DNA from 2 places in the Parabacteroides timonensis genome. Region 1 is predicted to be linked to the other one. Evidence: riboswitches for the same ligand, from Rfam matches in the RefSeq annotation. Region 1 holds a riboswitch; the other holds the start of a gene.
What was found. A riboswitch is a leader RNA that binds a small molecule or an ion and turns the genes downstream of it on or off. The one in region 1 is predicted to bind cobalamin.
Positions count from the first base shown of each region.

Region 2: it holds a riboswitch for cobalamin, as region 1 does, so the genes downstream of both, BQ7394_RS24460 (TonB-dependent receptor plug domain-containing protein) here and BQ7394_RS01355 (hypothetical protein) in region 1, are expected to answer to the same signal.

Region 1 covers NZ_LT669940.1:131,436-134,801, reverse strand. The annotation lists gene BQ7394_RS01360 (putative transporter) at 1-1,623, opposite strand, end outside; gene BQ7394_RS01355 (hypothetical protein) at 1,626-1,838, opposite strand; cobalamin riboswitch at 1,899-2,096, opposite strand; gene BQ7394_RS01350 (acyl-CoA carboxylase subunit beta) at 2,205-3,366, opposite strand, start outside.
Region 2 covers NZ_LT669941.1:4,277,005-4,280,370, forward strand. The annotation lists gene BQ7394_RS24460 (TonB-dependent receptor plug domain-containing protein) at 1-1,324, opposite strand, end outside; cobalamin riboswitch at 1,455-1,653, opposite strand; gene BQ7394_RS24465 (TonB-dependent receptor) at 1,726-3,366, opposite strand, start outside.

The sequences.
Region 1 (3,366 bases):
CAAAGGATAAACCGTTGCATACCCCACAGCTGGAGCATCATTTCCTGCCGTTGCATTTGCATAAGCCAGCGCAGGAGGATCGGTCGTACTTCCGGCCAGTAGCCCCATCAACGTATAATAGTTCAGTTTAAAGAAATGCCGTCCTACCAATCCGATAATCAATAAAGGCAACATCGTGATGATGAAACCGTAACCGATCCAGGCAAAACCTCCTTTATTCACGATCGTATCCACAAATCCATCCCCGGCACTCAAACCTACACAGGCAAGGAACATGGTTATACCGATCTCCCTCAACATCAGATTTGCACTCTGAGTGGTATAAGTAACCAATTTATAACGGTATCCGAACCGGCTCAGCAAGATAGAAACAACCAACGGGCCACCTGCCAGACCGAGTTTGATCGGTTGTGGAATACCCGGAATAGTGAATGGGATACTACCCAGAATAATACCTAAAGCAATACCTATAAAGATAGGGATCAGGTTAGGCTCATTCAGGCGCTTCATCGAGTTACCCAATATCATACTCACCTTGTCGACGGCCAGTTCACTACCAACCACCGTTACACGGTCACCCACCTGCAATTGCAATCCCTGGGTAGCCACCAGTTCAAGTCCGGCACGATTCACACGCGTCACATTGATACCGTGCAAACGCCGCAACTGTAAATCCCCCAGACGGGAACCTGTCAGTTCCGGTTTGGTAACCAGGATACGACGGCTCACAAATTCACTTTCTGCAGGAATCCACTGCTTACGATCCATTTCTATTTCCTGGCCGACAAATGTTTTTATTGTCTCCGCATCATGTTCAGTCGTAATCACAAATATCTTATCATCCTCTTCCAGAATGGTATTGCCGGTGACTATCTCCACCTTACTACTCTTCTTTCGCCAGATACGGGATATAACATATTGCCGGTGTTCAAGAAAGGCGCCAAGTTCCATCACTTTACGGCCAAAAAGAGCCGGATTTTTCACAACGAGCGATATAGGAGTAGCTTCACTGTTATGCACATCATTTTCCGCTTCCAGTTGTTCTGTCTCTTTTTCAAAACTAATATGAAAAATATACCGGACAAACAACATGGAAAGGATGATACCAACGACTCCCAACGGATAAGCAACGGCATATCCCAACGCAATCGTTTCATCCGATGTACCCGTCATATCCGTAAATGCCTGCTGTGCAGCTCCCAAACCGGGAGTATTCGTTACAGCTCCCGACAAAATACCAACCATCGTCGGTATAGGAATATCTGTTATAAAATGAATAGCTAATGCTGTTATAACGCCGAGAAAGACAATTCCGCAAGCCAATCCGTTCAAGGTCATCCCCCCTTTCTTAAAAGAAGAAAAGAACCCCGGTCCTACCTGCATCCCTACCGAATAGACAAACAGGATCAATCCGAACTCCTTAAAGAAGTGGATAACAGAGGGATTGATGGTAAATCCGAAATGCCCCAGTAAAATACCGACAAACAGAACCAGCGTTATTCCCAGAGAGATACCAAATACCTTGATCTTTCCCAACTGGATACCGACAGCAATCACCAGCGATAATAAGAGGATGGAATGCCCTATTCCTTCGCCCCACAACAAATCACTTATCCACTCCATAATTATTTGTTTTTCAAATAAGCGGAAGAAATATCAAATGCATAAAAGTTGTCCTTTATATACAAGGTACAGGAAGGACACAGGCAATCTTTGTAATAAACTCTGATAAAGACCCGTTGATACTGGTCCAAACCGGTAAATACATGCTGATTACCCGGCAAAACGCCGTTACTGCTGGCAAACTTCACGCCACAACGCGTACAAAGCTTCTCCATAAAATTCACATTTTAGACAATTAATATCTTTTTCGAACGATCTTCCTAACCCACGAGGAAAAAAGTCTTTAATGAACGGCAGGTCTTCTGACTGACTCCCATCCTGAAGCCTTCCCGACTATCGTCAGTGGCATAAGTTGTTTTCAGAATGTTGAACGGAGCTTCACAGCAGCGGGACTGTCCGGGATTTACACCCGATTCCCTTTTAATTCGCACACCCGAACAGGCAGTGCGAAACCAATTCGCTGCAAAACTACAAAATAAAACACAAATAACTATCACAATATATTTTTATTTCAAAAAAAATCCCCCTCTGCCTCACGGCAAAAGGAGATTCGCTATTCATACTTCTAACAACAATTTCTTTTACAACGGCATATTGCCATGTTTTTTCGGCGGGTTACTCTGGCTTTTATTTTTAGCCATTTCCAATGCCTGTATGAGTTTGTAACGAGTCTGCCGGGGCATAATGATCTCATCGATAAAGCCCTGCTCGGCTGCCCGGTACGGATTTGAAAAGTTTTCTGCATATTCTGCCATTGCCTGCACTTTTTCCTCTCCTGTCGCTTTCCTGTACAGGATATTGACAGCCCCTTCGGCTCCCATCACGGCAATTTCAGCCATCGGATAAGCCAGATTTATATCGGCTCCGGTCGGCTTGCTCGACATCACGATATAAGCTCCTCCATAAGCCTTACGGGTAATCAGCGTGATTTTAGGCACCGTTGCTTCGGAATAAGCATAAACGATCTTGGCTCCGTGCCGGATAATACCATCATGCTCCTGCTGGCAACCGGGTAAAAATCCGGGTACATCTTCAAAAGTGATCAACGGTATATTGAAACAATCACAAAAACGGATAAAACGTGCTGCCTTGTCTGATGCGTCGATATCCAGTACCCCTGCCAGAAAAGCTGGTTGATTGGCTACTATACCGACTGAACGTCCTCCCAAACGGGCAAAACCGACTACGACATTTTTAGCAAAATGAGGCATTACCTCAAAGAAATAATGATTATCGACCACCGGTTCTATAATGTCCTTGATATCATAAGGTATATTCGGATCATCGGGAATAACCTGCTGCAAAGCTTCTTCTTCACGGCGAATATCATCCGTACAGGAGATCACCGGCGCATCTTCCATATTATTTGAAGGCAGGAAACTCAGCAACTCACGAATGCTCATCAACGTTTCTTCTTCCGTGTCGCACATAAAATGAGTCACACCACTCTTGCTGCTATGTGTATAAGCACCTCCCAGTTCTTCCTTGCCGACCTCTTCATGTGTAACGGCTTTCACCACATCCGGACCGGTTATGAACATATGGCTCTTCTCCTTCACCATAAAGATAAAATCGGTCAATGCAGGAGAATAGCAGGCACCGCCCGCACAAGGCCCCAGAATCGCCGATATCTGCGGAACAACACCCGAAGCCATCGTGTTCTGGTAAAAGATGGAAGCATAGCCCGCCAGGCTACTTACCCCTTCCTGGATACGGGCACCACCCGAGTCGTTCAGGGCAATA
Region 2 (3,366 bases), on a different contig from region 1:
GAGCTTTGAATCCGAGCGACCATGTACCGCGCAGGTTGAAATTGTTCAATTTATAAAGGGCGGATACTTTGGGAGTCACTCTTGCTGCGAATTCTTTATGATATACACCGCGTAGTCCGGCAGTGACGATAAACCGGTCCGCCAGTGTCCATTCATCCTGTGCATAAGCCGATAAGGTGTAAACGGATGCTGAAGTACGATTGTCCATGTGATGAGGCGATTCGAGATTCTCCCACAAATACTCCAAACCAGTGTTAAGCGTATGTGAATCTCCGAAATAGAAAACGCCTTTAGCTTGTCCTGTCAGTTGTTTCTGTATCTTTTGTTTGAGACGTTGACCGGCAAAAAAGGTGACACGTTTATTATCTATAAAGTAATCGGTATAGGCATCATGGGTGTAATCGTAAAAATATCCGAACCTGCCATAATCGATATCGAAAGTAAGATAATTCCTGCCTTCTAGTTTCCACTTTGCGCCACCTGCCAATGTATAATTGCGATAATAGTAATTATACGGATAATACTTATAAGCTCCGAATGTACGATATAACCAACGTTCGTAATGCGAACCTTCGGCGGTCAGTTCCAGTTTATCATTTACTTTATAGGAGAGAAATTCGTTGATCGTATAATTGTCCGATCGGTTGATAGTTTTGCTGACAGAGCCGGGTTTCAACTGGTGCTGGTCCCATTCCATATCCGTGTTTCTCCAACCATCCGTATGTTTGTAATTGAAAGAAGTTGTAGAGTTCAGTTTTCCTATTTGAATGCCGACCGTGTTGCTTTGGCGTATATCACCATATTCTCCCACGCGGGTCGTATTAGTGACGTTGATTTTTTCCCTGTTCCTTTTGGTGATGATATTAATAACACCGGCGATAGCGTCGCTACCATATAAAGAAGAGGAGGCTCCTTTTACGATTTCGACTCTCTCGATATCGGCTATATTAATTCGGTTGAGATCGCTTTGTCCACCCACATCCCCGTTCATACGTTTGCCGTTTATTAGAATCAGGATATAGTCATTATCCAGGCCATTCATTTGCAGATGTCCGCCCATGTCGCCTTCATGAAAGGTTAATGAAGGGCAAAGTCCTCCCAAAAGGTCCTCCATGCTACGAGCCTGATATTGTTCCAGCGCTTTGCTGGTAATGACTTCTGTCTGTACGGGAGCGTCTTTCAGATAATGTTCGGTACCGGTTCCGGTTATTACTACTTCATCTAATTGTACCGTCAGTTCTTTCCCGTCTTTGCTCAGGATACTTTGCGCATAGGCATATTGCATGCTACATAGTAGAATGAAAGCCAATAGCAGATACTTCATATTCTGTTTTATTTAGTTTGATAAATAAAACATCAAGTTTCTCTTCTTAAAAGGAATGTCGCAAGGGCTTTTACGTAGGTAAACGTATAATCGAATGGACACAGACTTCTGAACCTGGAAGCTTGGTGTTTATTATAAAATAAATTTAGCAGGTATTCTGGCTTTCCTCTGGTTAGAAACCTTCCCATTTCGACTATTGAAACAGTGGCATTAGAACTTCTAACCAACATAATGAGGATTTACAGCTGCAGGTACAGCTCCGGATTTACACCGGATTCCCTTGAATCAGTCTGCGAAACAAACTGATTACTAAATCGTGGGTGCAAAGATACTACATTATTTTATTATATGATTCTTTTACTAAAAAAATGTAGTATCTATGTCTTTGATTTCTATCTGTTTTACTTTTTGAATTTCACAGCCAGACTAATGTAAACGGCCCGTCCGGGGTTTATCGTGGAGAAATTACTGTTCCAGGGGCGGTCGTCGCGGTTGTTAAATAAGTTTTCGATACCGATTCCCGGTTCCAGGATAAATGCGTCTAGGTTGAATGAGTGGCGGGTGTTCAAATCCCATTGCTGGTATTTCGGGGCGTAGCCGTATGTGCTGGAATAGCGTTCGCCCTGGATATGTCCGCTCAGGTTTACATTCAGGTGGTAGTTGTTCCAGTCATGATCCCAACGTGCATGTACATTGGCTGCATTCTTTACGCTCTTATCGACAGGAGTAATTACGACAATATCAGTTCCGGTTTTGCTGTCGTGTTCCAGTGTCTTAGCTTCGCTGTCTGTGTAGATGTAACCTCCGCCTACGGTGAATCCGGCTCCTGCATAAATATTTGCGTTTACACTGATCCCTTTGATTTTAGCCCGGTTCACATTGTCGCGCTGACGGATGGTAGAGAATTTCTCATGAAGCTCATCCAGTCCCATCTGGTGAATCTCTTCATCGCTTAATACGCGGTAATCGATCATGTCTTTAATATCGTTGTAGAATCCGGTGGCCGATATTGAAAAACGTGAGCATGTATATTCGCCGTTCAGTGAAAAGAAATTACTCTTTTCCGGTTTCAGGTCGGGGTTTCCAATCGTATAACGGCTTGAAGTTTTCGATTCGTCCGTTGCGTATAGTTGGGACAATGTGGGCGAACGGAAGCCTGTTGCGTACGATGCCCGGAAATTAAATCCTTTGAGTTTGTACATAAGGGCAACATTTGGAGTGGCATAGTTTTTAAAATTCTCATTGTAGAGATAGCGCACGCCTAATACGGCCTGTAGGTTTCTTAGTATCGTAATTTCATCCTGTGCAAAAAGTGCAATCGTATACATGCTCTTGAAGCTGATGTTATCCGATTGGCTTCTGAAGTTTTCATTGATATACTCGATACCTGTGGATACTTTATTCCACGTATTAGGTTTGAAAATACCTTTTACGGTTGCATCGTAATAAGTCGTTTCTTTACGGGTTTCTTTATCGCCGCGTTCGAAATCTCCGGTTTTGAGGAAATAGTCATATTTTGAGGTGTAATTGTCGGCAAAGAAGTCAGCATCGATGTAAGCGGATTTGTTGATCATATATTTGGCACCGGCACCATAGGTGTAGGTTTCATGCGCCATGTTATAGGTATAAGCCTGTGTCTCTTCATAGATCGGGTTGCCGTTTTCATCTTTCTTCTTTCCTTTCTTAAAGTAAGTGGCTGTTTCCGGTCGGCGGGTGTTATAGTCATAGTAATTACCACGTACGTAGAAAGATAAGCGGTCGGTTGCATTGTAAGCAAAACGTTGGCTGATATTGTCGGAGAGGAATCCGGTAGACATCGGGCGGCCTGTTTTATAGCCGTTTTCGTCGAGATCATTCACTTGCCAGTTATCCGCTTCCCTGCGCTGGTATGAAGTATAAGATGAAAATTTACCGGCATTTACGTCTGCATTTATATTTTCGCTGAACCGTCCTTTACTGGTATAATGGGTGTAGTTGGATACATTCACCGCATTCTTGGTATCATCTGTAATAATATTGATAACGCCGCCGATTGCATCGCT